DNA from 3 places in the Cutibacterium sp. LaCa_286 genome. Region 1 is predicted to be linked to each of the others. Evidence: riboswitches for the same ligand, from Rfam matches in the RefSeq annotation. Region 1 holds a riboswitch; each other region holds the start of a gene.
What was found. Region 1 has a riboswitch for cobalamin ahead of ACP8JZ_RS06965 (ABC transporter substrate-binding protein). Riboswitches for the same ligand answer to the same signal wherever they lie in the genome.
Positions count from the first base shown of each region.

Region 2: it holds a riboswitch for cobalamin, as region 1 does, so the genes downstream of both, ACP8JZ_RS00320 (ABC transporter substrate-binding protein) here and ACP8JZ_RS06965 (ABC transporter substrate-binding protein) in region 1, are expected to answer to the same signal.
Region 3: it holds a riboswitch for cobalamin, as region 1 does, so the genes downstream of both, ACP8JZ_RS02685 (ABC transporter substrate-binding protein) here and ACP8JZ_RS06965 (ABC transporter substrate-binding protein) in region 1, are expected to answer to the same signal.

Region 1 is NZ_CP191091.1:1,612,816-1,622,459, forward strand. It holds gene tsaE (tRNA (adenosine(37)-N6)-threonylcarbamoyltransferase complex ATPase subunit type 1 TsaE) at 1-659, opposite strand, end outside; gene ACP8JZ_RS06945 (DEAD/DEAH box helicase) at 713-2,194, opposite strand; gene ACP8JZ_RS06950 (glycosyltransferase family 4 protein) at 3,416-4,615, shown strand; gene ACP8JZ_RS06955 (bifunctional ADP-dependent NAD(P)H-hydrate dehydratase/NAD(P)H-hydrate epimerase) at 4,736-6,262, opposite strand; gene ACP8JZ_RS06960 (holo-ACP synthase) at 6,259-6,612, opposite strand; cobalamin riboswitch at 6,810-6,951, shown strand; gene ACP8JZ_RS06965 (ABC transporter substrate-binding protein) at 6,992-8,044, shown strand; gene ACP8JZ_RS06970 (FecCD family ABC transporter permease) at 8,047-9,060, shown strand; gene ACP8JZ_RS06975 (ABC transporter ATP-binding protein) at 9,079-9,644, shown strand, end outside.
Region 2 is NZ_CP191091.1:81,556-91,199, forward strand. It holds gene ACP8JZ_RS00310 (FecCD family ABC transporter permease) at 1-896, opposite strand, end outside; gene ACP8JZ_RS00315 (ABC transporter substrate-binding protein) at 976-2,220, opposite strand; gene ACP8JZ_RS00320 (ABC transporter substrate-binding protein) at 2,280-3,392, opposite strand; cobalamin riboswitch at 3,620-3,755, opposite strand; gene ACP8JZ_RS00325 (transcriptional regulator) at 3,768-4,616, opposite strand; gene ACP8JZ_RS00330 (hypothetical protein) at 4,863-5,015, shown strand; gene ACP8JZ_RS00335 (6-phosphofructokinase) at 5,317-6,441, shown strand; gene ACP8JZ_RS00340 (GNAT family N-acetyltransferase) at 6,711-7,016, opposite strand; gene ACP8JZ_RS00345 (multicopper oxidase domain-containing protein) at 7,156-9,644, opposite strand, start outside.
Region 3 is NZ_CP191091.1:629,174-638,817, reverse strand. It holds gene ACP8JZ_RS02710 (carbon starvation CstA family protein) at 1-1,062, shown strand, start outside; gene ACP8JZ_RS02705 (CstA-like transporter-associated (seleno)protein) at 1,059-1,274, shown strand; gene ACP8JZ_RS02700 ((2Fe-2S) ferredoxin domain-containing protein) at 1,294-1,926, opposite strand; gene ACP8JZ_RS02695 (ABC transporter ATP-binding protein) at 1,923-2,714, opposite strand; gene ACP8JZ_RS02690 (FecCD family ABC transporter permease) at 2,711-3,745, opposite strand; gene ACP8JZ_RS02685 (ABC transporter substrate-binding protein) at 3,742-4,761, opposite strand; cobalamin riboswitch at 4,802-4,986, opposite strand; RNA gene rnpB (RNase P RNA component class A) at 5,183-5,562, opposite strand; gene ACP8JZ_RS02675 (zinc ribbon domain-containing protein) at 5,754-6,479, opposite strand; gene ACP8JZ_RS02670 (aminopeptidase P family protein) at 6,618-8,138, shown strand; gene ACP8JZ_RS02665 (YflT domain-containing protein) at 8,143-8,643, opposite strand; gene ACP8JZ_RS02660 (Mrp/NBP35 family ATP-binding protein) at 8,793-9,644, shown strand, end outside.

The DNA.
Region 1 (9,644 bases):
GGCAGGGTGCACACCAGATCGGGGCCATCGGCGTGGTAGCCGTGCTGACTGAGCGCAGCACGCATCATCGATCTGGTCGACGGGTGGCTCGCCCAGCCACGCACCCGCAGTTGTGCAGAGCCGAGATCGGTGGCCAGCTGCTCAGCCCCGGCGAGCAGTGCCAGCGCGATCGGTTCATGATCGTTGCCGGGAGCGACGATCACCGAGCGCACCTCTGCTCCCGCATGGCTGGAGTGAGGACGGTCGTCGTCCCAGCATTCGGGGGCACCGTCCGGGGTCGTGTGTTGGCCGTCCTGCGGGGTTTTCTCGGACTCAGCGTCCTCCTGCGACCCCGCGCTGCGGTTCGCACCATGCTGCGGCGCCAGGGCCTCATCAGACGATGGAGTGGGCACAGCCCCGGAATTGACCAGCTGCAGCACGCCGACGACACGGTGCCCCCGGCCTGCAGCGGTCGGGGCATCCGTCTCGGCGACGAGACACAGGTCGCGCTCGATCCACTCGGAGAAGGCGGAGAACATCCGCTCACCCGAGCGTTGTGCGGTGCGTGTCTGGCGCAGCTGCCCGCTCAACGCATCCGACAGTGACTGAGCCTCACCCGGTTGCGCCAGACGCACGCTGATGTCTGCCAGGTCGAGGGTTCGCGAATCTGTACTGTCCACGAGAGGCCATCCTAGAACGTTGTGTTCACCGAGATGTGAGACGGTGCACGGACTCACCAGGTGTCGTTACCGGCTCGGCCATACCTGGCCTCATGGTCCCGGCGGGCCTGCTCCCGGTCCTTGCGCGGCCTGCGCTGAACGTGACTGTCGTCACGGCCACCACGTCGATCGGATCCGTGCCAGTCGGAATGGTGCCGGTTGCCGCCGCGACGATCGTTGTGGTGATGCCTCCCATGACCGTTGCGTCGACCACCACCCCTGCCCTTGCGCCGCTGCGGTTTGGGAGCGACGATCGCGTCGTACTCCTCCTGGGCGATCGGGGCGTCCAGAGCCGGAGTGCAGTGGGCGACCTGTGCAACGTGTTCGTCGCCCAGGCGCACCTGGGCCTCCTCGGGATGCACTCCGGCAGACCGGTAGATACGTGCCATGGTGCGCCGCTGGTGCGGCAGGATGAGGCTGATGACGGCGCCGTCCTGACCAGCGCGAGCGGTACGGCCGGCCCGGTGCAGGTAGTCCTTGGAGTTCATCGGTGGATCGACCTGCAGCACGAGGGTGACGTCATCGACGTCAATACCGCGCGCGGCCACGTCGGTGGCGACGAGCACCGGCAGGGAGCCTTCCTTGAAGGCGGCGAGCACTCGGGCCCGAGCCCCTTGGGTGAGTCCACCGTGCAGGGCACCAGCCATGACGCCAGCCTCACGCAGCTGTTCGGCCATTCGGGAGGCACCACGTTGGGTGCGTGCGAAAACGATGGTGTGGCCGGCGCGATGTGAGATCTCGGCCATGAGTGAGACCTTCTCGTGCGGTTTGACCTGGAAGGCATGGTGGGTCATGGTCGCCACCGAGCCTCGTTCGGGGTCGATCTCGTGGGTGACGGGATCGTTCATGTAGGTGCGCACCAGTTTGTTGACGGCGCCGTCCAGGGTTGCCGAGAAGAGCAGCTTCTGCCCCTGCCCCACGGCGTCGAGAATGGCTCCGACAGCCTGCATGAAGCCCAGGTCGGCCATGTGATCGGCCTCGTCGAGAACGGTCATCTGCACCCCGGACAGATCGGCGTCACCGGTCTCCAGCAGGTCGACCAGGCGCCCCGGGGTGGCCACGACGATGTCCACGCCCTTCTTGAACGCCTTGGTCTGCGGGCCATAGCCCATGCCGCCAGCGACGAGGATCGTCGACAGGTGCATGGCCGAGGCCAACGGAGAGATGACGTCGGCGATCTGCATGGCGAGCTCGCGGGTGGGCGAGAGGACGAGGGCACGCGGTCGACGGTCCGCACGCTGCTCGGCGGACAGCCGGGTGAGCACCGGAACGCTGAAGGCCAGCGTCTTGCCCGAACCGGTGGAGGCGCGCCCCAGCACGTCCTTGCCGCTGATGGCATCGGGGATGGCAGCGATCTGGATGCGGAACGGCTCGTCGATGCCGGTGGCCGCCAGGGCTGCGACGATGGGGTCGGGCACACCGAGGGTGGAGAATCCCCCCTCGTGGTTCACCGTCGAGGTGTCGAGCTCACCAAGATCGGTGGCCTTCCACTCCATGGTGTCGGCGTCGGAGCCATCGGCATGCCAGTCGTCCCGGTCACGCCGACCTGACCTGGAGTCGTGGGAGCCCCGACCACCGCCGTTGTGACGATCCCAGCGATCACGGTTGCGATCATGCTCCCGACGCTCATGGCCGCGACGCTCGTTGCGAGGCTCGGCATCGTCTTGGTGCCAGTCGCCACGCTCGTCCCAGTCATGCCGAGCGTTGCTCCGCTCGTTGCCGTGCCCGGCACGGTGGTCGTCGCGCCAGTCGTCCCGGCGGCTGGACCCGCGCCGATCGCCACGACGCCAGTCCTTGCCGTACCTGTCACGACCACGGGCATCCCGGTCACGGCGCTCTGCCTCGAAGCCGTGCGATGCACGATCGCGTGCATCGTACTGGTCGTTCCAGTCACGCCGATCCGTCCGGTCGCGACGGTCCTCCCGGCGGTAGGTGTGTCGAGTGTTGCCGCGGTACCCACCGGAGCCGTGACCGTACCCGCCCCGGCTGCCGCCATGACGGTTGTCACCACGTGACCGGCCTCCTCGGGAACGCTCGTCCCGGTGCCAGTCGTCTCGATACTGCTTGCCCTGGCGTTGGTCGTCGTGGCGTCGACCACCATCGACCTCGGCAGCCGGGTCCCAGGCCTGGAATGACCGGCCCTTGGGATCGGTGTGGGCTGCGCGTCCAGAGTTGTGGTGGGTGCCATGTCGTGCTGCGCCGCCTCGGTTGCGTGGCTTGTGTCCTCGAGCAGCACGCTCGGCGGCCGTCCACCTCCTCTTGGGGGTGCCGTCCGCCTTGTACGACTTGGCCTTACGGTGTGGCTTGTTGTTGGGCATGGGAATCCTCTGGTGACGAACGACTGCGCACAGCTGCGGCCGCGCGAGGGCGCGGGAAGGGTACGTGAATCGTCCTGGATGAATGCGGTCTCGATGGCGGGCGTGTAGCTGCAAGGGTCTGACACCGTCAGACGCGCATGTCACCGCATGGGAGCAGCGACACGATCGGAACCGGCCGGGCAGACTCGTGTTCGAGTCGGAATCACCTGGACGGATGGGCGCATCGAGCAACTCAACGCATCATGGGCCCACATGGGCCGAACCAACACGCCAACGATACCTGTTTGGCCCAACAACAACCAAACGACACCATCGGCGGCTGGTCACCGTCAGAAAATGTCACCGTTTGGACAACTGCACAATGCGGAATCGTCACCGCGAGCAGTTACCATCGAGGGTGTGCGAGTTGCGATTGTTGCGGAGTCGTTCCTGCCACAGGTGAACGGCGTCACGAACTCGGTCCTGCGTATCCTGGAGCATCTGCGCGCCCACGGACATGAGGGTCTGGTCATCGCCCCGGGCGACTCCGAGACCCCCCACGAGTACCAGGGGCATCGGGTGGTCTCGCTGGCCTCCTTGGCCTTCCCCGGCTACTCCGACGTACGTGTCTCGGCCTCCCCGCAGTGGTCCATCGAGCGCACCCTTGCCGAGTTCGACCCTGATGTCGTCCATCTGGCTGCGCCGTTCGTCATCGGCTACAAGGGTGCTCTGGCTGCTGCCTCGCTCGGCATACCGTCCGTCGCCATCTACCAGACGGACGTCCCCTCTTACGCCGGGCGGTACGGCCTGGGCAAGTTGGAACCCTACGGCTGGTACCGGGTACGTCAGATCCACTCCCTGTCAGTGGCCACCTACGCCCCCTCCACCTATTCACGCGACCAGCTCGTCTCGCACGGAGTGCCGCGGGTGGGCATCTGGGGCCGTGGCGTCGACAAGCAACGATTCCATCCGTCGAAGCGTTCGGAGGAGCTGCGTGCCCAGTGGGCCCCGAACGGCGAGGTGATCGTCGGGTACATGGGGCGCCTGGCCGCCGAGAAGCGGGTGCAGGACATGGCCGTGCTGGCCGACATCCCCGGGGTGAAGCTCGTCATCGTCGGACACGGCCCCGATCGTGACCAGCTCGAGAAACAGATTCCGGGTGCCATCTTCACCGGGGGCCTGGGCGGTGAGGACCTGCCGCGCGCGGTGGCATCGATGGACGTCTTCTGCTCCACCGGCGAGCTGGAGACCTTCTGCCAGGCGGTCCAGGAGGCCAAGGCCTGTGGAGTTCCGGTGATCAGTCCGCGCCGCGGCGGCCCGATCGACCTCATTGATCCCTCACGCACCGGCTGGCTCTACGAGCCGGGCAACATGGACGAGTTCCGCAGCTACGTCGTCGACCTCGTCGGTGACGGTTACAAGCGCAGGGCCATGGGAACGGCGGCTCGCGCCTCCATCGAGGACCGCACTTGGGGGCATCTGTGTGCCGAACTCGTCGGGCACTACGAGGAGGCCATCCGGATCGGATCGGTCGCAGCTCCAGCCCGTCATCGTCTGTTGGCTGCGGCCACTCACCATCCCCGTCGGAACGATCACTCCATCAGTCTGCTGCACCGCTGAGTCGCCGATTCCGCCACGTCAGCTGGCCGAGGCGCCAAGCCCCTGCCCATTCACGAAAAAGCTGGGCCCCGTTGATCTCCGGTGACGCTCACGGCCCGGTGCCCCACCCCACTCACGGACTCACGGAAAGCTGGGCCGCCGGAATGCTCCGATGATCTCGGGAAAGAACCCGGCGAGTTGATCTGGCGACCACGGACCGGGATGGCGGCATGCGGTGAGCGCCTGCAGACTTGCCCCCAACAGGCCAGCCCAGCCAGCCGACACGCCAGCGGCGAGCAGTGTTCCACACACACCAGCCAGCACATCGCCCGAGCCGGCCTGCCCGGTCCACGCCGGCCCCGGCAGCGCTGCGGCACAACCGGCCTGCCCGGCAGGCATCTGGCCCGCCCCCGGGTGGTCGGCCACGTCGAGAATCTCGGACGGCGTGGACTCCACCACATGCTCGTTCGGATCAGCCACCCACTGAATCGCCCCCTTGAGCAGGACGGTGGCGCCGAATCGTCGCGCCGCCTCCGCGGCCGACTCGCGCGGGTTCTCACGCACCTCGTCGCGGTCGACACCGAGCATGCGCGCCAGCTCACCGGCATGTGGGGTGAGCAGGCAGCCGTCCGGGAGCTCAGCGGGCAGCAGGGACAGGGCGTCGGCGTCGATGACCATCGGTACGCCGTCAGCACAGCGTTGCTGGAGACGGCGTCCATTCGCAGCTGGGTCGTCCTGCCCCCAGCCGGAGCCGACCACCCAGGCCTGCACCCGGCCGTCGGCAAGAACGACCGACGGCATGGCAGCGAGCACCAGGTCCGCCGGACGTCGTGGTCCGACGTAGCGAACCATGCCGGCTCCCGTGCGCAGCGCCCCCAGCGTACCCAGCACCGCTGCTCCCGGGTACTGGGAGGACCCAGTGTCCATCCCGACGACACCGCGGGAGTACTTGTCGTCTCCCGGGCCCGGGACCGGCCAGAGCCGGGCGAGATCGTCCTCGTCGACCACACTCGTCCAACCGTCAGCACACTTCGGGACGCCATCACTGCCACCGGGCTCGACGCCGATGTCGACCACGTCGACCCGTCCGCACCGCTCAGCGGCGGGTGGGGCAACATGGCACCACTTGCGTACCGCGAAGGTCACGGTGACATCGGCTCGCAGCGCGGTCGTGACCGCCCCGGAATTGGCGTCCAGACCAGAGGGCAGATCGACGGCGAGCCAGCTCACCGAGGAAAGCTGCTCCCCCAGCCCAGCAAGATCGTCCGGGATGCCGGGGCGACCACCAATCCCCAGGACGGCGTCGATGACGAGATCCGGTGACACCTGGCCGGCCTGCTCCATCGTCACCACCTCACACTCTGCCTGCAGGGCGGCCTGCCAGCCAGCAGCATGTGGGGTGCCCAACACCGGACAGATCCATACGTGGCATCCCTCATCGGCGAGTTCGGCGGCGGCCAGTAGACCGTCTCCCCCGTTGTTGCCACCTCCCACGAGCACCAGTACCGAACCGCCTCGCACCCCGCACCCCAGATCGGCGAGCATGCTTCGTGCCTGCACGGCGACCTGCCCTGCAGCCACAGCCATGAGATCGGTACCGGGATGCGCATCGAAAAGCTTCTGTTCGGCAGCGCGCATCGCGGCCGCCGTGCACACGTACTGAGTCATTGCACCTCACAGATGACGAATGCCACGGCGAGTGCCCCGTCGTGGCTCAGGGACAGGTGAATGTCGGTGACACCGCGCTCCTGCACCGTCCTGGCAGATCCTCCGGTGAGATGCAGACGCGGCTTGCCGGACTGCTCGGTGACAACCTCCACTTCGTGCCAACGCAAACCGTCCGGCCCACCGAGCGCTTTGGCAAGGGCTTCCTTGGCGGCGAACCTGGCCGCCTGGGAGCGCTTCGACAGACTGCCCTCGGCAGGGGTGAGCACCTTCTGCACCAACCCCGGGTGGCGGACCAGCGCGTCCTCCCACCGTTGCAGGTCGCAGACGTCCACGCCGATGCCGACAATCATGTGGCCAGCCTAGCCGCCCGAGACCAGGCTGCTTCGGCGGGCTCGTGCTGACGTCATGACGAGTCTCGCCCCACCCCCACTGGCACGCAGCCTCAGCTTCCGTCTCGAGGCAAGGAAGGCACTGAGGAGACCCGAGAGCTGTTCAGCCATGCGTGGAATTCCGCCCCCGATCTCGTTATGCTGAGCCCAAAACCATACGGGAACTCCGGTGCGAGTCCGGGGCTGTTCCCGCAACTGTGACCAGCGAGCCACTTCTCCTCGTCGCCGACGAGACACGTCACGGCCTTTTCCGGGGCTGGAAGGCAGAGAACGCGCAACGACCTGGGAGCCAGGACACCGTGTGGCTACCCTCCGGTCACCAGGTGCGAGGAGACACCACATGCACATCACTCGTGATGCCCATTTCCGTCATGGGCACAGCACACCATTGCTCGCGACGACCGCCGTCGGACTCGTCGGCGCCATGCTGCTCACCGGCTGCGGTTCCCACGGCGAGGACTCATCCGGGGCCGGCAGCCCGTCAGCCACGGCATCCGCCTCGGCATTCTCCTCACCGGTGAAGGTGAAAAGCTGTGACGAGACCCTCACCTTCGACACGCCGCCCAAGCGAGTCATCCTCATGGGAGACACCGACGCATCGATCCTGGTGAAGCTGGGCGTCATGGACTCGATCATCGGTCGAGCCGGGGACGTCATGGCCGACGGCTATGATGCCGACACCCTGAAGAAGATCACGGACGTGCCCACGATCACCTCCTCCGAGCTGGACACCGGCGGCGCCAAGCTCGCCACCGAGACGATCCTCGACCAGCGTGCCGACCTCGTCATCGGCTACGACGAAGGTCTGGACCGTGCCGCTCTGCGCAAGGCTGGGGTCAAGGTGTACGCCCCCGACACGTTCTGCCCGCACGGCACCGGAACCGATCACGCGAGTTTCGACCTCGTCACCAAGGAGGTCAGCACAATCGGCGACATCTTCGGCGTCCCCGACAAGGCCAGGACCCTCAACGACGAACTCACCGGGCAGGTGAAGGACCTCACGTCCCAGGCCAGCAAGGACTCACAGCACAGCGCCGCCGCTCTGTGGGTGGAACCCGGCAACAGCGGGTTCTACACCTACGGCACCTCGAGCATGGTGCAGCCGATCCTCGAGGCCAACGGCCTGCGCAACGTCTACGACGGCGAGAGGAAACGCGTCTTCGACACGACGATGGAGGACGTCCTCAAACGGAACCCGGAGTGGATCGTCCTGCTCGCCCAGGAGGGCGACATCGCCAAGACCAAACCAGCATTCCTCAAGTACAAGGGCGCTTCGCAGCTGCAGGCCGTGAGGAAGAACCAAGTCGTCGTCATCCCATTCTCGCTGACGGATCCGCCCACCCCACAGTCCATCAAGGGAGCCGTGGAACTGAACAAGCTCCTCAAGAAGTGATCATGCGGCACACACGCATCAGGACCATCCTGCTCGTCGTGCTGCTCGTCCTCACCCCGGTGGGAAGCATCGCCTTCGGCGCGGCCTCGGTGCCCTGGAACCAGGTCATCGGCGTGCTGGCCGACCATCTGGGGTTGCACCCGCAGGTGACCTGGGACGGCATCACCGACGCCATCGTCTGGCAGAACCGTATGCCTCGCATCATCGCCGGGATCGGCGTGGGGGCTGCACTCGGAGTGGCCGGGGTCGCCCTGCAGGCGATCGTGCGCAACCCGCTGGCCGAACCCTACGTGCTGGGAGTGAGCTCGGGGGCGTCGACGGGCGCTGCGGCGGCGATGGTCCTCATCGGCATGTCGAGCCCACTGGGGGTGGCCAGCCTGGCCTTCGTCGGTGCCCTGGTGGCCACCACCCTGGTGCTGGGAGTGGGCGGTCGACGCGGCAGCTCAGCCCTCACCCTGGTGCTGGCCGGTATCGCGGTCGGGTTCATCTTCCAGGCCGTGACGAATCTCATCATCTTCTCCGCGGACTCCCCGGAGACGGCACGCTCGGTGATGTTCTGGATGCTGGGGTCCCTGGCCAAGGTGAGTTGGACCCAGAGCATCTGGCTGGTGGGCATTGCTGCGGTGCTCATGGCGCTGTTGTGGTTGTGCGCCCCCTGGCTCGATGCCCTGGCCAGCGGTGATCAGACCTCGATGGCGGTGGGGATCAACCCCCAGGTGATTCGGCTCGTCATCCTCGTTCCGGTCTCGGCAGCCGTGGGGGCGGTGGTGTCGATGGCTGGTGGGATTGGCTTCGTCGGCCTCATCATCCCGCACCTCATGCGCTCCTTCACCGGGTACGGGCACCGAACCCTCGTCATCTCGTCGGGGCTGGCCGGCGCCATCTTCCTGGTGTGGGCCGACACGGTGTCCCGGACGATGTTCGCCCCCTCCGAACTACCCATCGGCATCATCACCGGACTGCTGGGAGCGCCGTTCCTCCTGGTGCTCGTCAACCGGATGAATCCGGCGCGGTGAGGGTGAGGAGGAGTCACCATGATTGACGTACATTCCCTGGTGATCCGCCGTGGCAATCGGGTGGTGGTCGACGAGGTGGATCTGTCCGCCGGAGACGGCAGCACCATCGGTGTCGTCGGACCCAATGGGGCAGGCAAGTCCACCCTCGTCCAGGCCATGTATCGTGCCCTACCGGCTGCCAGTGGCGAGGTGCTCATCGACAGCTCGGACGTCACCAGCCTCTCCAGGCGGGCCATTGCCCGAGCAGTGGCCGTCGTCTCCCAGGAACGTGACGAGGGTCTGCCGCTCACGGTACGCGACGCCGTGGGGTTGGGACGGCTCTCGCACCGCTCCTTGGCTGGTTACGGGGACGCCGAGGATCGCAGCATGGTGGACGCAGCGCTGGCTCGCGTCGACATAACGTACCTGGCCGATCGGCTCATCACCCAGTTGTCCGGCGGTGAACGGCAGCGTGCGCTCATCGCTCGGGCCATCGCCCAGGACGCCGACCATCTGCTGCTCGACGAGCCCACCAACCACCTCGACATCCGGCACCAGTTCGACCTGCTCGCCCTGGTGGCGACCATTCCGGCGACGACGGTCAT
Region 2 (9,644 bases), 630 kb from region 1:
ATCGCGGTACTGGCCACCAGCAGGGTGCGCACCACCTTGAGGTTCATCCCCATCGTCTGGGCGTAACGTTCCCCCAGCAGCAGTGCGTTGAGCGGTTTGGCGAGCAGCAGGCTGGCGAGGATCATGACCACCATGATCGGCACCATGACCCGCAGGTTCTGCCACGTCACGCCGTGGTAGCTGCCGAACTGCCAGCGGGTGTACTGGGCGATGAGCTCCGGACTGGCTCGTGACAACAGCACGGTGACCCCCGACGACACAAAGTATCCGATCATGACGCCGAGCAGCAGCAGGATCGTCGAGGAGTGGATGAATCGTCCTGCCAGCATGACGATGAGCAGGACGACGGCTGCCCCCAGTGCCGCGGCGACCATGACCAACAGGTCCGGCCCGATTCCCAGCCCGGAGGCGAAGCTGGCCGCCCCCGCCGATGCCGAGGTGGACAGCACCACCAGGGCGACGCCCAGACTGGCACCCGAGGAGATACCCAGCACGTATGGGTCGGCCAGTGGGTTGCGGAACAGGGTCTGCATCTCCAGCCCGGACACTCCCAGCGCCGCCCCGACGAGCAGGGCGGTGATGGTACGAGGCTCGCGGACGTCGCGGATGATCGTCATCGAGACTGGGTCGACGTCGGTGCCACCGGTGAGGATCGTCATGACGTCACCCAGCGGGATGTTCACCGATCCCAGCGCCAGGCCGGCCAAGGTGACGGCGACGAAGATCGTTGCGAGGATCGTGAAACGCACCGGCAGTGGCAGCCCGCGTCGTCCCTGCGTCTGGCGGCTCCGCACATCTCGGTGATCCCGCACGTCCCGGCCCCGCCCATCCTGACCTCGTACGTCCCGGCCCGGTGCCTCTCGGTTCTGTGGCGTCTTCTGGTGGCTGTTCACCAGGTGCCCCTGATCCGTTCGCCGTGTGCCTCGTGACGTCCGTGTCTCCCGCGACGTCCCGGCATCAGATCCTGAGTCGCAGTCACTTCGCGGTGGCCTTGCGGTAGAAGTAGAACTGGTGATCGGCATCCAGCTCAGGGTGCAGGATCGCCGTCAGATCCGCCAGGACGAGGTCGGGGCGCACGACCCCGGTCTGCCAGTAGTCGTTGCCGTGCTTCGGGTCGGCTCGCAGGGTGGCGTCCCAGACGTTGCCGTTGTCGAGGGCCTTGAGCGACTTCAGACGTGGGTCGGCCTTGAGGATCTGCGGGATGGACGACTTCTCCGGCCCGTCGATCCAGAAGTCGGCGTCGTGGGCCTTCTTGATGATGGCCTCGGTGTCCATCTTCCTGGATGCCACCCCGTGGAGGTCCTTGAACACGTACTCACCACCTGCGTCGCGCAGGAACTGGATGGCGTAGTTCTCGTTGGGCTTGATGTACCAGACGCCCTTGTACTGCGATCCGTGGAGCACGGTCGGTCGTGTCGTCACCGTGGCGGCGCGTTTCGCGGTCGCATGGTACTTCTCGGCGATCTCGTCGTACTTCTGGTTCGCCGTCCTCTCGGCATTGACGAACAGCGAGTCGTACTTGATCCACTCGGCACGCCCCAGCGGGGTGCTCTCGAGGAAGTTCGGCTCGGCGACGACCGGGATGCCCATCTCCTTGATCTTGTCGATCTTGCTGGTGTTGTCGCTACCACTGACGAGGTTGAAGATGAACAGGTCCGGGCGTAGCGCCGCCAGCTTCTCTGTGTTGATCTCGGTGGCGTTGTCACCTGCCGCGAAACTGGCGACCTTGTGGTCCTTGAGGGCCTGACGGGTGTCCGCATTCCCCACCCTGTCGACGTTGACCATGCCAGCCACGGAGTCCAGCTTTCCCAACATCTGGAACTTCATTGGCAGGGTCGTCGAACCCAGCGCCACCTTGGTGGTGGGGATGGTGATCTTCTGCGCCTTGGCGAGGTCACCGTTCAGCTTCGGCTGCGGGGCGCCACACTGCACCAGGACGTACTGCACGGGTTTCTTCGCGGTGTTCGACGGGTGCTTGAGCGTCACGACCTTGTACGACTTGTGGTACGACACGGTGATGTCGCGGGCGTCGCGGAAAGTGGCCTTGTCGGCGAAGTAGTCCTTCGAGGGGTCGAAGTTCTTGATGCAGCCCTGCTGGGAGGACGTGCTGGACGGCGCGTTCGCCGAGGAATCCGACTTCTCGGAGTGTGAGCACCCGGTGAGGGTGGCGACGCACATGGTGGTGGCGGCCAGGCCCGCCACCAGACGATTGATGGACATGGTTGCTCCCAAGTGGAGGTGAGGGGATGGTGGTGCGGCGAACATCGCCGCTGAGAGGGTCAGCTGAGCTTGGTGTAGTAGTACGGCGTGTACCCCTTCATGAGGTCAGGGTGGAAGATGTACGTGAGGTCGGCCAGCACGACGTCGGGTTGGACGATCCCGGACTGCCAGAAGTCGTTCCCGGTGTCTGGGGCAGTGCGCTTGCTGGGGTTCCAGACGTTGCCGTGCTGGAAGGCCGACAGGTTCGCGTAGCGCGGGTTCTGCTTGAGGGCGTCGTCCTTGCCGTGCCACGTCGTCATGGACATGTAGTTGCCGTTGAGCCAGAAGTCGGCCTTGGAGCCATACTTGAAGACGACCTCGGCGTCGGTTGGGGTGGCTCCGTTGCCCTTGACGGCCTGGGACATGGCGTCGGTGGCTCCGGCGTCGGTCATGAACTTGATCATGTAGGAGTCGGTTCCCGGGACGTACCACTGCCCCTTGGTCTCCTGGCCGACGAGCACGCTGGGCTTGTCGGTGGCGTTCCTGGCCTTTTTCGCCACCTCGGTGTAGCGCTTGGTGATGCCGTCGAAGTTCTTCGTGGCGGCGCCTTCCTTGTTGAGGAGGATGCCGTAGGTCTTCATCCACTCGGCTCGGGCCAGCGGGGTGGACTCGAGGTAGTCGAGGTCCTGCAGCACCGGGATGCCGGCGGACTGCACCTGCTTGAACTCCTTCACCTCTGAGCTGGCGGCCAGCACGGCGTCGGGTTTGAGGGAGATGAGCTTCTCCGTGTCGATCTGCATCCGACTCGACCCGTAGCTGGGCGTGTTGCGGGCCTCGAGGGCGTCTCGTGCCGGTCCGCGATAGATCTGCTCGAGCTGGTTGACGCCGACGACTGCGTCCAAGGATCCCAGGGTGTGGAGGACCGGGATCTGGGTGGTGGAGGAGGCGGCGACTCGTTTGACCGGGACGTCGATGATCGGGGCCTTGGCGAGCTCACCGGTGAGCGTTGGTCTGGGGGCACCGCACTGCAGTAACACGAAGGTCTGCGACGGTTTGTCCTGCTTGCCGAGGGTGAGGACCTTGTAGGACTTGTGATAGCTGACGTGGACGTTCCTGGCCCCGGTGAAGGTGACCTTGTCACCGAAGTAGTCCTTGTCCTTGTCGAACTCCCCGGACTTGATGCACCCGGACATGTTGGCACCGGTGCCAGCTGATGGGGTGGTCGTCGAGGAGCTCGGGGAGGTGGAGCCGTCCTTCGTGCCCGAGCAGCCCGTCAGGGCCAGGGAAGGTACGACGAGAAGGGTGAGAAGGACCGAGACACGTCTCGGCAGTGGAGTACCCATGAAGTCTCCTGCAGTCGTGTCGCAGGACCCGCTGGGGCACACCCGGTGTGCTCGGCAGACTCCTACGGCGAGAGTCGGTGAATGCCACTTCGCAGGGAGGCGACCGGACTGAGCTGGAGGGCATCACCGTTGCGCGACAGTGTCGGACTTGCACCGACTTCGCTCGCTGCGGAGTACCTCGGGCCGAGTCCGACCCGGGACACGCACAAAATAGCATGTCTGGTGTCAATCCCTGTGCTGGGGCTGCAATGTGCCAATCCGAGTCCACGGCCGGTCGTCGCTCACATGTGTGCGCAGCTCGCTGACGTCTTCTGGTGCGCAGGCCAGTACGACGCAGGTTGACGGTCCGCCGGACTTCGTGAGATCGAGATCGGTCCTGCCGGGATCGAACCGCAGTCCTGCGGTGACGGCGATCTGATCGGCCTCCCAGGCAATTCCGTGCGATCCCACCGGTACACAGTCGTGCACCAGGCCCGAGCCCAGCAGCGCACGCACCTCGTCCAGGGTGACGATCTCGCGCCGACCAGGGCGTACCTCGTCATCCGGCGCCGAGATCGGGGAGCCGACGCATACGAGCACGTCGGCTTCCTGCGCCTGTGCCGCTGCCGCCGAAGCCTCGCCGGGAACCGGCGTGCCAGGGGCTCTGTCCGGTCGTACCCCGATGACCGTCACCCCAATTCCGGTCTGGGTGGTGATGACGTTGTCCTCCGTCGATCCGGTGACGGCCTGGGGATCGATCCCCGCGGCAACCGCGCACCGCTGGAACTCCTCGATCAGCGGTTGGGCCGAGGTGGCGTCCTGACACAGGGTGTTGACGAGGATCATCGGTCGGGCTCTCACGCACAGCACCTCCAGCAGTGGTACTCGCGCTGCCAGATGGGCACACCACGTCGGATCTGCCGGGTAGGGGTCCCCGGGCCGTGAGCCTATGCCCCCGACGGCGTCACAGGCGATGACCAGACGCCCAGCCGGTACGTCGGCGAGCAGCAGGTCGCGCAGCCGAGACACCTGGAGGTCGGCATGGCGGCTCCCGGCGTCGGTTCGGGAGACGACGGTGGTGGCGTGGCGCTGAATCTCGCCCGGTTCGTGCGGCACGGCTGGTGGTTCATGAGGTACGGCTGGGCTGGGACTGCTCACCGTGCCATTCAATCGCGTGTGTGACGGTTGGGCGAACACTGTTCGCCTCGGTGTGTCAGTTGCTGTGGATGGAGCAGAATTGCCCTGGGGTCACTCGTCGGGGCCACTCTTCGCCGGATGTGTCACATTCGGTCTGGTTGCTCCGGCACACGTGGCACCCGAGTGGTGCAACAGGAGGTTGGTGTGAAGGCACGACTGGTGGTGGCAGCAGCGCTGGTGGCGGGAGTCATCGTTGCGGAACGTCTCGCGACGGCCAGACATCACCGACACGCTCAGGTACGGCGGATCGCCCTGGAGGGGATCGATGGGTTGGCAGGGCGCCAGCGTCCTCGCTGACGTGTGCGGCCCACATGTGAGTCGGCATGGATGCTGACTCCCGGGCACGTCCATGCCCTGCCTGTCACGGTGTCTTGGTCTTGCCTGTCCACGGTGTCGGGACTGGTCGGGGCCGATGTTGCGTCTGACCTCTCGTCCACATCGTGATGCTAGGATTTTCGCCTGCATTCCCTTGCGCCCTGCATTCCTGAGATTTCTGAGTCCGTGTGACGTCTCCCGCACACCCGGGGTGTGCATCCCTGCCATGTCATCTGCGAACATGGTGTGAGACGACCGATGGTGTGAGCGACCGGGAGGAAGCATGGGAAACCACAAGAGAGTCGGCATTCTCACCGCCGGGGGAGACTGCCCCGGCCTCAACGCAGCAATCCGTGGCTTCGGCAAGGCGGCCATCCGCGAGTACGGCATGGAACTCGTCGGCTTCCATGACGGATTCCTGGGCCTGGCGCAGAACCGCTACGTCGACCTCACCCAACGCGACCTCTCCGGCATCCTCACCGTGGGCGGGACGATCTTGGGAACCAGCCGTGACAAGGTCAATCGCATGATCGTCAATGGCGAGGAGACGGACATGGTGCCGACCATCGTCGACAACTACGACAAGCTCGGCCTGGACGCCTTGGTGACACTTGGCGGGGGTGGAACCTCCAAGAACGCCTACAAACTGCACAAGGCCGGTCTCAACGTCATCCACCTGCCCAAGACCATCGACAACGACATCGTCGGCACCGACGACTCGTTCGGCTTCTCCACCGCCCTGGAGGTGGCCACCGACGCCATTGACCGGCTGCACTCCACCGCCCACTCCCACCACCGGATCATCCTGGCCGAGGTCATGGGGCACCGGGCCGGTTGGCTGGCCCTGGGCTCGGGCATCGCCGGTGGGGCAGACATCATCCTGCTGCCCGAGGTGCCCTACAAGCTCGAGTCGATTGCCGAGGCCGTGGAGAGGAGGCGCAGCCAGGGACTCAACTTCTCGGTCATCGCCGTGGCCGAGGGGGCACGCGACGTCTCAGACGCCATGGCCCTGCGGGGTGCTCGTGCCCTCGTGGACAACTCCAGTGCCAAGACCAAACCGGCGGCCAAACGCGCCAAGCGCGATCTGGAGGCCTCCATGCGCGACAACACCATCAAGCTCGCCTCCGAGCTGGAGGAAGCCACCGGTCTGGAGTCTCGGGTGTCGATCCTGGGCTACGTCCAGCGCGGTGGCACGCCGTGCTCCCACGACCGACTGCTTGCCACCCGGCTGGGCACAATGGGTGCCCGCATGGTGCAGGAGGGGAGCTTCGGCATCATGGTGGCCGCCAAGGGTTCCGGCACCGACACCGTCGCCCTCAAGGAGGTGGCCGGCAAGGTGAAGTACGTGCCGGCGGACCACCCGTGGGTGGAGGCCGCTCGTGAAGTGGGTACCAGCCTCGGCGACTGAGCTGCGAGGTGCCGGAGCCCGTCGGCTGGTGGGCGTTCCGTGCTCCCGGGCAGCACAGGGGCTTCGGACGACCAGGGCGCCCCGGCGATCAACCAGTGCGCCCGGCCGTCACAGGCCGGTTCGGCATGGATGATCGGGGCCCCGACCCGGACGCACTGGGTGCATCAAGGACGGCCCCCGCGTCGCAGAGAGCCTGCAGCATTGGGAGCTCCGCGGCGGTGGGAGTCGATCTCGAGACAGGTGGCTCAGTCAGAACGTCGGGTGGTGGCTCAGCCCTGCTGCCCGTGACCGCCCTGCTGTACCGTGATCGGGTGATCCGGGTGCTTGTCGAGCCACGAGGCGACGAACGGGCAGGTCGGTCGCACTGTGGCACCCTGACGTGCCAGATCATCCAAGGCGTACTTGACGACCTGGCTTGCCACGCCGCGCCCGGTGAAGCCGTCCTCGGTCTCGGTGTGATCCATGACGACGACGTCGTCCTGCTGCGTGTAGTGCGTAAACCCTGCCAGTTCGCCGTCGATGTGGGCTTCGTAACGGGACTGTTCTGCGTTTCTGGTTACGGTGACATCGCTCATGGTGGCGGTAACCAGTTCTCGTGGCGGGTTGTTCCGCCCCGCATGTCTCTCACGGCGATCGGTGGCGTCCGTCGTCGCCCAGGGATTCGCAGGTCTGGCAGCGAGGCGTTGGTGGATCGGGCGGCTCAGCAGTCGTGGCTCATGGCCGTACCTCGATGAATCCACGTGCGCCGCGCTCCATCTCGACGAAGGAGTGGTTGACGAAGGTGTAGCGGCCCGGCTCGGTGAACACCGTCTCGACGAATCCGCCCTGACAACTTGCCAGGTCGAGGGCCTGGGACCCGCCAGAACCAGGATCGTCGCGGCGCAGCAGGTACGCTCCCTCCTTGAACACGGTGTCGAACTGTGCCCCGACGATGTGGAAACTCATCCCCCGGCTGGGTCCGGCGGCCAGCACCCAGAACCGCACCCGTTCACCTACCCGGGCCTGCAGCGGGGCGAAGAGGTACTGGTTGGCATGGCCGTTGAACATCGTGAGGTCGACCTTCTCGTCGGCGATCCTTCCGGTGTCGACCGGCTGGTTGTTCTGCTCGGCCAGGTAGGTCTCGGACTGTACGAGCACGTACTGCCGGTCGACGGTGGGCAGATCTGCCGGGGCCACAATGAGCGCTCCGAACATGCCGGCGGCGATGTGGGCACTCATCGGCATCGTCGAGCAGTGGTACAGCCAGATTCCCGCGTGATCGATGGTGAACTCGACGTCCAGGCTCCGACCGGGGGAGATGGTGCGCATCGTCGTGTCGGGGGAGGATCGGGAGGCATGGAAGTCGATGGAATGACCCATGGAGCCGTCGTTGACCAGATGCACCTGCATGCGGTCACCGATTCGAGCCCGCAGCACCGGCCCCATGAAATGGCCGTTGTAGGTCATCGCGGCCAGGGTCGTGGCTGGTGCCACCTCGAGTTCCCTCTCGCGGACGGTGAGGTCGACGCGATGGGTCCGACTGGCCTCCAGCGGGGGAAGTCGGGCGTCGCGGGTGCGGAAATCCCGGCCCGGGGGCTGGGTGAGATCCACTGCGCGCCTGGGTGAGGTGGCCCGGGAATTCGGTGTTCCCTGGGGCGACGACGTGGCTCCGACGAGGTCGATCTGCAGCGTCATGCCCATGGATCGGTGACCGACGAGGGTGCACCAGCCCTCTTGGGACTGCTCGAGCACCCCGGCGTCCAGGGTCGTGGTCTGTCCGGGGTCCAGACGTCCCGAGTACGGGCCGGAGGCCAGCTGCAGATCGTGGACCTGGGCAGGGTCGGTGTTGGTGAGCTTGACGACCAGACGGTCCCCGGCTGGTAGCTCGACGTGATCGGGATGGAAGCGCATGTCGTGGGCCGTCATCTCGATCGTCGTCGTGTGCCCGGTCGGTGCGACGTGGATGGCGGAGCTGGCTCGGTGCTCGTCCCACCCGTGGGCGGCAGCGCTGGCCCCCAGCACGGCCGACAGTCCGACGACCGACTCCACGAAGGAACGACGCCCCGGTGGTGCGGTGGAGCTCGGATCGGGGTGGGTTGCAGGCTTGCGCGTGGCGTTCGCGACGACGCCATCGGTTCTGGTGCCGCCCCCGGCGTCCTTGTCGTGCCCCGACGCTTCGGCGTCCGACCTCCGAATTGTGGAGGCCCCATTGTCCGGGTGTGGGGTTGCGCGAGCCCTGGCGGCTGCCATTCCGCGCTCCTTGAGCAACGGGATGGCGGTGCGCACCATGGCGATCATCGCGGGCAGGAACCCGGCCAGACCGATCCCGGCGGTGACGATCCCCACGAGTTGCACGGCTCGTCCGCGCGCCAGTACCCAGATGAGCAGACCAGTGTTGGTGAGCACGGCCCGGGTGGCCCCGAATGCGTGCATCCTGGCATTGGTGGCCCGCACGACGGATGGCCCGCCACCCATGACCATGGGCATGAGGTAGCTCATGGCGCCGAGCAGCAACTGCAGTAGGAACCCCATGATGACGGTGGGGGTGAGGACGCTGAGCTGCTCGTACATCAGGGTGTCGCGATGGGCGACGATGGTGGCCAGCAGCCAGACGAGCCAGCCCCCGAACCACACGATGGCGGCTCCGATCGCATATCCCGGGTAGTCACGTGGCGGACGACGTGCTGCACATCCCACCAGGTCGACGGCGACGACGAGCAGGGCGACGAACTCCAGGAGCACCCCCGCCCCGGCCAGCCACCACAGCCCGGCGAGTGCCCCACCGGTGAGGACGCCGACCGCCGTCAGCACCAGCCACAGGGCTCGACGTCCCCTGCGGTCCTGCCCCGGCAGCATGGGGGTGCGCAGCACGGTGGGCCACAACGTCATCAAGGTGCCGAGCACCGTCACCGAGACGAATCCCAGGATGTTGAACCCCTGGTGGGCCAGCAGCAGTCGGCTGCGCCACGGCTCGCGCGGGGAGAACGCCATGATCGCTCCCAGGCTCGCCCCGAACGGCAACAGACAGGCTGCGGCGGCGTAGAACCGCACCGTCGAGTCGAATCGTCCCGGCAACGCATGATGCACCTGACGAACCAGCCCGATGCCGAACCAGGCCACGGCGAGCCCCACGATCGTCGCACCGGCCATGACGGCCCACGGCCAGTCCCCGATCATGCCGACGCATGCCGTACCGATGCCGACCTGCAGCGTCCAGATCCGCC
Region 3 (9,644 bases), 980 kb from region 1:
ATGGCTCTGGTGGCAGCCCTCTGCGTGGATCGCGGCATCTACTTTGCGATGAACTCGCCGGCCGGTGCCACCGGCAACACCGTTCAGTCGGCCGTCACCTACGTCAATTCACTGGGCCTGACGGGGGTCCACACCGACGCCGATGCCCTGACGACGACAGCCAACCTCGTTGGCGAGACGTCGATCATCAGCCGTACTGGCGGCGCACCCACCCTGGCCGTCGGCCTCGCGACGATCATGCACCAGCTCTTCGGTGGCCAGGCCATGATGAGCTTCTGGTACCACTTCGCGATCATGTTCGAGGCCCTGTTCATCCTCACCTCGGTCGACGCCGGTACCCGCGTCGCCCGGTTCATGCTCTCCGATGCTCTGGGGAACTTCTGGCCGCGCCTACGGGACCACTCGTGGAAAGTCGGTTCCTGGTTGACCACCGCCATCATGGTGGCTGGATGGGGCTCGATCCTCCTCATGGGTGTCGCCGACCCGTTGGGTGGTATCAACACCCTCTTCCCGCTGTTCGGAATCGCCAACCAACTGTTGGCAGCCGTGGCGTTGTCCATCTGCCTGGTGGTCTTCGCCCGCAAGGGACACACCTGGCGACTGCTCATCATTGCAGTACCCATGCTCTTCACTGCCATCATCACGGTGTATGGATCATGGCTGAAGATCTTCTCCCCTGACCCGAGGATCGGTTACTGGGCGAATCACATGACCTATCGGCGCGCCATTGCTGCCGGCAAGACCTCGTTGGGCCAGGCCAAGACCCTTGATGAGATGCACACCGTCGTCGGCAACACCGCCATTCAGGGAACGCTGTCGATCATCTTCGTCATCTGTGCCCTCATCGTCATGGTCGTGGCATGCATCCGCACCATCCAGGCACTGCGCGGCCACAACATCATCGACACCGAGGATCCCGCCCTGCCCTCGCATATCTTCGCTCCCAGCGGCCTCGTCGCCAACCGGGCCGAGCAGAACCTGCAGGCCGAGTGGGACTCCTTCACCGCCCAGCACCCCGAGTTCGACCTGGAGAACGTCCACAAGACAACGGAGCACGCATGACGGCTGCACCTCGACGTATGCCCGCCGAACCAGGATGGCGACGATGGTGGTCACTACTGCGATGGTGGGTACGCGGCATCACGGGAGCAGACGTCTACGACAACCACGTGGAGTGGTGCCGACGCACCGGCCACGAACCGATGTCCGAGAAGGACTTCTGGCGCGATCACTGTGACCGTCAGGACCGCAATCCCCAGGCACGTTGTTGCTGACTGCCACCGGGGCTTCTCGTCAATGACGGGAGGGGCCAGTCAGCGCCGACACGATGCGATCGAGGTTGCCCTCGGTCAACTGGATGCACTTGCCGTCTGGCCACACCACCATGAGAGGGGCATGGTTGCAAGGGAACATGCACCCCGTCACCGTGACGAGAACCTCCGTGTCCAGGACGTGTGACTGTGCCAGCTTCTTCTGAAGACGCGCATGCAGATCAGCGGCGCCGACCGCGCTGCAGCGAGGTCCTCGACAGGTGAGCAAATGATACCGGAAGGAGGGAAACTCCTGCCAAGCAGGGCTGCGCAACGGTGCTTCGGCGCCTGTCACGGTTCGCCACTGGCCGGTCAGCTCCTGATTCGGGCGGACAACCCCGACGTGCACGACGACGGTTGGCCCGTTCTCCCGGCCACGCACCCACTGGCCAGCGACCCGCCGAAGCCAGGACAGCGGTACTGGCCCGTGGTCGCGACTCCATCCGACAAGTTCGACCCGGTCGTCATCAACGGCGTCGAGGACATCTGCGAGCGCCGGGCCAGGACCCTGCAGGCTTGCACTCCGATCGGCAGCCACGTGACGGGCCACCGCTTCTGCGTTGATCGTGTCAGAGGCGTCCTCCCAGCGCAGCGAGACAGCGATACGCGTCGTCACGGCTGCAGTCCCCGCCAGGTGAATCCACGTCTGAAATCTGACCAAACCTCGCCGTCAACCCCGAAATGGTCGCGGACGAGGTGAGGGGTCAGTACCTCTGAGGCCGGCCCTGCGGCGACCATCCGGCCCGAATCCAGCACGATGAGGTCATCTGCGTAGGCAACGGCCAGGTCAAGATCGTGGATGACGGTCACCGTTGTCAGACCAAGTCCGCGTACTCTCTCCAACAGGTCAATCTGGTGACGCAGGTCGAGGTGGTTCGTGGGTTCATCCAGGAGCAGGATCTCAGGCTCCTGGGTGAGGGCTCGGGCCAACTGGACCCGCTGCATCTCTCCTCCTGAGAGGGACGACCACGCTCGATCGGCCAGATCAGCCACCCCGGTCGACGCCATCGCGTTCTCGACGACGTCCCCATCACGCCCCTTCCGACGATTCACGTTGCCGATACCCCAGCCTCCCAAGTGCGGGATACGGCCCAACTGAACGACATCGCGAACCGTCAGTTCCACATGAGCCGAAGGATTCTGTTCGAGCAAAGCTATCGCCTGGGAGCGCTCCTTGGCACCGATCCTCGCAAGGTCGCGCTCCCCAAGCCATACCCGTCCCACGCTGGGCTTGCGCAACCCCGCCAGCAGGTGCAGCAAGGTCGTCTTTCCGGATCCATTCAGTCCGATGACCATCGTCATGGCTTTTGGCCGAATCTCCACGTTGACCCCGGACAGGATCGTCGTGTCATCGACGCCCCACCCAAGGTTCTCGGTCCGCAGAGCGGTTGTCGTTGATGTCATGATCGAGACGCCTGACGACGTAGCAGGATGACCAGTACCGGGGCTCCGATGGCTGCCGTGATGACCCCGACCGGAATCTCGGTGTCCGGGCGCAAGCACCTCGCTGCAGTGTCTGACCACACCATGAGCAGTGCCCCGGTGAGGGCAGATGCCGGCAACAGCCGCGCGTGCCGCGGCCCGGTCCAGAACCTCACGATGTGCGGAACCGTCAGCCCGACGAAGCCGATGGGGCCGACGAAGGCGACGCTGAGAGCAGTCAGCAGGGCGGTGCCAACCATGATCATCCAGCGCACAGCGTTGACTGGTACTCCCAGGGACATCGCGCTGACGTCACCGAAGGCGAAAGCGTCAAGAGTGTGGCACAACGCCATCCCGGCGATGAGGGCCGGAACGGTGGCGACGGCCAGGGTGATCGTCGATCCCCATCTCAAACCGGTGAACGACCCAAGTGTCCAGGACAGGGCTGATCGAGCGGCGTTCGACTCGCCGAACACCATGATCATCATGGACACCGCGGCCCCGCACAACTGTCCGACGGCCACCCCAGCCAAGATCGTCCGGCTGGCGGGTAGCTCCCCAGACTTACCAGTGGCCATGGCCAACACCATGACAAGGGCCCCGACCGCCCCGCCGAATGAGGCCAGTGTCATCAGGACGGACTGCCCCAGAGCGCTGGAGATCCCGACGATGAGGACGAAGACCGCACCGACCGAGGCGCCACTGGAAATGCCGAGCAAATAAGGATCGGCCAAGTCATTACCCGTCAGGGTCTGCAGTACCGCTCCACACATCGCCAACAAAGCGCCCACAGCCATTGCGCCAATGACGCGCGGGGCGCGCAACTGCCAGACAATCCGATCGTCAAGGACGGTGACATCAGAGCCATTAATGAGTCGAAATCGTCGAGCAACCACCCGAATCACATCGTGAACCGGCACATGGACTGCCCCAACTCCCAGTACGACCAAGGCACTGGCAACGAGGGCAGTACCAAGAAAGGCAGCCAACAACCAGTTACGTGAGCGGATCATTTCCCAGCGATCTCTGCCAAACCATCGTTGAGAGTCTTGGCACCGTCGATCAGCTCGGCACCCGGGGTACTCTGGGAGAATGGCACCGTTACGAACTTGTTCTCCTTGACAGCTCTCATCTGCTTGAGAACCGGATCGCCCTTGAGATAAGCGATCTTGTCCTTCGCGGTGGACCATTTGGCATCGGCAACGACGATGACGTCCGGATCGGAGGCCACAATCTTTTCCCAGGAGCCATCGGCCCATCCGCCATCGACGTCCGCAAAGACATTCTTGGCTCCCACGGCATCCATGAGCAGCTGTGGGCCACCGTGACCGGCACCGATGAACGGGGTCTTGTCCCCAGAATCGAACCACACGATCGAGGTTCCGGTACCGTGCTTGTGTGTAGTCACGTCCCGCAGGTACTCATGCTGCTTGGTGATCGCAGTGTCGGCACCGTCCTGAGCCCCGATGAGGGATCCGACCTCGCGCATTTCCTTCCAGACATTGCCCCACGTTGTCTCGGCTGACTTAGTGCCTTTGGGACATCCGAAGGGACTGATGTATGTGGCGATTCCCTGCTTCGCGAGCTCATCCCGGGTTCCGACAGCCTTGTCGGTGAAGGCACTGGAGAAAGAGGAAAGAGCAAGATCGGGTTTGGCAGCCAAGAAGGTCTCTTTGGACGGATACTCCTTGGCCAGCACCTTGACCGAATCATAGGACTTTCGCCACTTGGCAGGAATCTCGCCGTCTAGGTAGGCCGTCCCAACCAGATTTGATGCGCCATTGATGGCCAGGACGTCCTCCGTGGCACCTTGGTTGAGAGTTACAGCCCTGGTGGCAGGTTTGTCGAGAATGATCTTTTGACCACAGTTGGTGACTTCCACACGATCTGCGGACGGTTGGGACACCGACGCAGAGGATGGCTCGCTGGAAACGGGATCTTCGGGAGCACCTGCGCAGCCAGCGAGCAGAGTGGCGGGCACGACCAACCCCATGACGAGGCGATGTGACAAGGATGAGCACATGGGCATGAGAAGCCAGCTTTCTGTGACCGGCGTTCGCGGCCGGGGACCGACAGGACGTTGTCAGGTGGTCTTCGGGCTCAACCTCATCTCCGTTTTCCGACACCTTCCCGGTACCAGTGGCACCAGTGGCTCGAGTCGGGTGGATCAGTCATACCGCTGCGCGTCAGCTCCGGTCTCTCACCGGATTCCTGCGCCGGAGAATCTCCAGCAACCTGACTGCCACATACTAATCCGTGTACGCCCCAGAAAAGAAATTCTTCTTCCTGTTTCGCAACTCAGCCAATCCTTAGACACCCTCATGGCAGACGTCCCTATAGGCGTGACACCTACGTCTCGTCTTTTTCTGTACCGTTCAGCACCCATCATCGCCAGAAGCTTTGCTGCAACACAGAACCCATCAACCCACCACAAGTCCCTGGTTGAAAAGGGACGAGCCACCCTTGTAAGCCGGGTTCTGTGACCCCATCGGGGCCGGTGATCATCCATCTGTGAACGCCGTTGCCGACGCCCTCCAGCCTTGCAGCTGCGCGGCCTACCCGGGCGCTCGGGCGGGCAGCCCTCGAACACGTCCGCGACCTCACGGTCTTCTTGGCCTTGCTCCGGGTGGGGTTTGCCGTGCCGGCACCGTCACCGATGCCGCGGTGAGCTCTTGCCTCACCGTTTCACCCTCACCGATTTCTCGGCAGTTTGTTTTCTGTGGCACTGTCCCGCGGGTCTCCCCGGGTGGGCGTTACCCACCACCCTGCCCTGTGGAGCCCGGACTTTCCTCGACAGATCGTCGTCTGCCGCGATCACCCCGGGTGGCTCGTCCAAACATCCATTCTAGCCTGTGAACACCGCTTCATGACAGCCGATGGGGCTCACCACACCTGGTCGGGGCAGACGTTCGCACCTCGCGCACCTTCACCGAACCGTGATCGGCCCCACCTCGGGCAGCGCCCGGTCGGGAACCATCCCCCTCAAGGGGGATGAGCCCACTCCTCAAAGGGGATGTCGTCTCACAGGGGACGCACCATGATGCGGTCGCACTCCTCACAGCGCAGCACCTCGTCTGCCGGGGCCTGGTCGTAGCGACGTTGGTCGCCAGGATTGGCGACGATTCCGCAGGCACTGCACACGCCATGCTCCAACCTGCCGGCCCCCATCCCGGTACGTTCCAACAGAGTCTGGTACAGCTTGAGCAGATCGGCCGGGAGCGCCCCGGCCTGGGCGGTGCGCTGCGCAACAAGACGCTTGAGTTCGGCGTCGATCTCGGAGAGGTCATGGTCCCGGGACGCCAACGCCTCGCGAATGTGGCCGTCAAGAGCTTTGCGAGCCTCGTCGGCCTGCGCCTGAGCCGCTTCCGCCTCCTCGACCCGCTGCATGATGTCGAGCTCGGCATCCTCCAGATCACCGATACGTCGCTTGAGGTGCTCAATCTCGTCGGTGAGACTGCGCAGTGCCTTGTGATCGATCTGGCCGGCATCCACCGTGGCCTGGTTGCGCTCCAGACGGGCCCTCGCCGGGGCAAGGTCTCCCTCGATGCGCTTCTGGTCGGCCTTGAGGTCGAAGACGACCGTCTGCTTGGCGACAAGATCCTCGGCGAGGCTCTGACGCGAGCCAGCAAGTTTCCTGAGTTCGTCGAGTTGGGGAAGGACCTTGCGATCATGACGCCTACGGGCGATGAGCCGGTCGGTCTCTGCCAGGTCGAGAAGTTTCCACTGGTCCTGCGGTGCTGCCTTCACGCTACCTCCTGCAACTGTGAACCCGGGGAGCTCATGGCCACCAGACTCTGCTGAACTCGTGAGAGCCAGCCTATCCGGCTGGACCCGGCTCATTACAATGACACCCAACGCACATTCGACGGAGAGGCGAGAGTTTCCATGACTGATGTGACTGATCGTTCCGGCAGGTCTGCCGGTTCCCAGATCCAGGCCGCTGATGAGCAGAAGGTCCCCAAACGCCAGACCCCGTTCTCCCAGGCGTTCCGTGATTTCATCCCCACCGGCTGGCAGCCCTACGACTCCACCATGCCACAGCCCCTGGACTCGGTGCCCTCGGCGCGTACGCACCGTGACGTCCTGGCTGCAAGGTTCCCCGGCGAGGTGCTCGTCATCCCCGCTGGCGTGCTCATGCCCCGCAACAACGACTGCGACTTCCCGTTTCGTCCACACACGACGTTCGTCTACTACTCCGGGCTGGGCACCGACCGGGAGCCCAACGCGGTGCTCGTCATCGACACCACCGGGTCCACCACCCGCGACGTGCTGTACTTCAAACCGCGCGCCCCGCGCACCGATCGGGAGTTCTACGCCGATCCCACCTACGGCGAGATGTGGGTCGGAAAGCGCGAGTCGTTGGAGGAGATGTCGACGATGACCGGCCTGCAGTGCCGCGACATCGCCGAGCTGGATGCCGCCCTCAGCAGTTCGGCCCCGGGCGGTTCCGCACCGCTGCGCGTCATCCGTCAGGCCGATCCGTCGATCACCGACAAGGTCGACGTCGCCCGTCAGACCGCCTCTGGACGTGGCGACGCAGCTGCCGACGAGGCATTCGACGAGTTCACCTCAGACGCCCGATTCTGCAAGGACGACTGGGAGATCGAGCAGCTGCGCGACGCCTGCCGTAGGTCGAAGGTGGGATTCGAGGACATGATCCGTCAGATGCCCGAGGCCGTGCGGCGCGGCCGCGGCGAGCGATGGATGGAAGGCATCTTCGGACTGCACGCCCGTCACCTGGGCAACAACGTCGGGTACGGCTCGATCTGCGCCGCCGGCGACCACGCCAACACCCTGCACTGGGTGCGCAACGACGGCGACCTGCGCCCCGGAGAACTCATCCTCATCGACGCCGGCATCGAGATCGACTCCCTCTACACCGCAGACATCACCCGTACCCTGCCCATCAGCGGCACGTTCTCACCGGCCCAGCGCCGGGTCTACCAAGCCGTCCTGGATGCCCAGGACGCCGCCTCCAAGGTGGCTCGGGTGGGCCATGACCACGCCGAGATCCACCAGGCGGCGATCCGGGTCATCTGTGAGTACCTGGCCGACTGGGGGATCCTTCCGGTGAGTGTGGACGACGCCGTCTCCCCCGAGGGCGGTCAGTTCCGTCGTTGGATGGTGCACGGCACGAGCCATCATCTCGGTCTGGACGTCCACGACTGCTCCCAGGCCCGCCGTGAGGACTACTCCGGCCCCCTGCGCAAGGGGATGTGCATGTCCGACGAGCCCGGCATCTACTTCAAGCAGACCGACCTGCTCGTTCCCGAGGAGTTCCGGGGCATCGGGGTGCGCATCGAAGACGACCTGTGCATCACCGACGGTGAGCCCGAGTGGCTGTCGAAGGACTGCCCGCGCGAGATCGACGAGGTCGAGGCCTGGATCGCCGACCTCTGGGGCTGAGACGTCAGGCGTTGAACACCTGGTCGCGCACCTCGCGCAGCTCCAGCGCGAGGTCGCGGGCCTGTTGGGCCACCTTGTGCTCGGCGAGCACCTCATAGTGGGTGGCCACCACCTGCTGCACCGAGTTGTAGTCGCGCTCCCCACGACTCATGGCATACGTGATGGCCGCGGTGATCATGCCGATGACCACACCGATGAGCAGGCCGGACAGCAACATGACGACCAGACTGTTGAGCGAGTAGAAGAACGACATCATGAGTCCGACGAGCAGGCCCATACCGACCCCGGAGATGGCGCCCTGACCGAGCACCGTGCCCCAGGTCTTGCGGCCGATGACCCGCTCGATGCTGCGCAGGTCGGTGCCGACGATGCACAGATTCTCCACCGGGAACTCCTTGTCGGAGAGATGATCGACCACCTTCTGCGCCGTCTCGTAGTCGTTGACGACAACAACGGGCTTCGGATACTCCAGCTGGAACAGGGACGACACGTGGGCAGGCTGCATGAAATGGTCACCTCACAGGTTCGGGTACGGCCATCCTACGGGGCCAGATGCCCTGCTGACGACCAAGTGAGCTCCCGGCGTGTACCGACGGCATCGGTCAGCTGCCGGAGAACTTGCCCGGGCGGTGCTCAGGTGTGTAGACAATGCATATGAGCACCGAAAACCCGCTTGTCCCAGCGATCCATGAGGCGCTGTCTCGTGTACAGGATCCGGAGATCAGGCGACCCATCACCGACCTCGGCATGGTTGACGAGGTATCCGTCGACGACAACGGCCGCGCCTACATTCGCATTCTCCTGACGGTTCCGGGATGTCCACTCAAGGACACCCTGCGTGAGGACGTCACCGAAGCAGCCACCTCCGTCGACGGAGTGCGTGGTGCCTACGTCGAGCTCGGGTCCATGACCGACGAGCAGCGCGCCGCCGTGCGTGAGCAGCTTCGTGGTGGCGCCCCAGAACCCACCATCCCGTTCGCCGAGCCGGGCAACACCACCAAGGTCATTGCCGTGGCCTCCGGCAAGGGCGGCGTCGGCAAGTCGTCGATGACCGTCAACCTGGCCCTGGCCCTGGCTGGGCTGGGCCGATCGGTCGGTCTGCTGGACGCCGACATCTACGGCCACTCGATTCCCGACATGCTCGGTGCAGGTGACGCCCACCCCACCCCGCTGGACGATCTGCTCCTGCCGGTGCCGGCCATGGGCATCAAGACGATCAGCATCGGCATGATGAAGCCCAACAAGGACGACGTCATCGCCTGGCGTGGCCCGATCCTCGACCGTGCCCTCACCCAGCTGCTGGCCGACGTGCACTGGGGAGATCTCGACTACCTGCTGCTCGACCTGCCACCCGGCACCGGTGACATCGCCATGAGCCTGGGTCAGAAGGTTCCCACCGCCGAGGTGCTCGTCGTCACCACCCCGCAGCAGGCCGCCTCCGAGGTGGCAGAGCGTGCCGGGACGATGGCTGCCCTCATGAACCAGAAGATCATCGGCGTCGTGGAG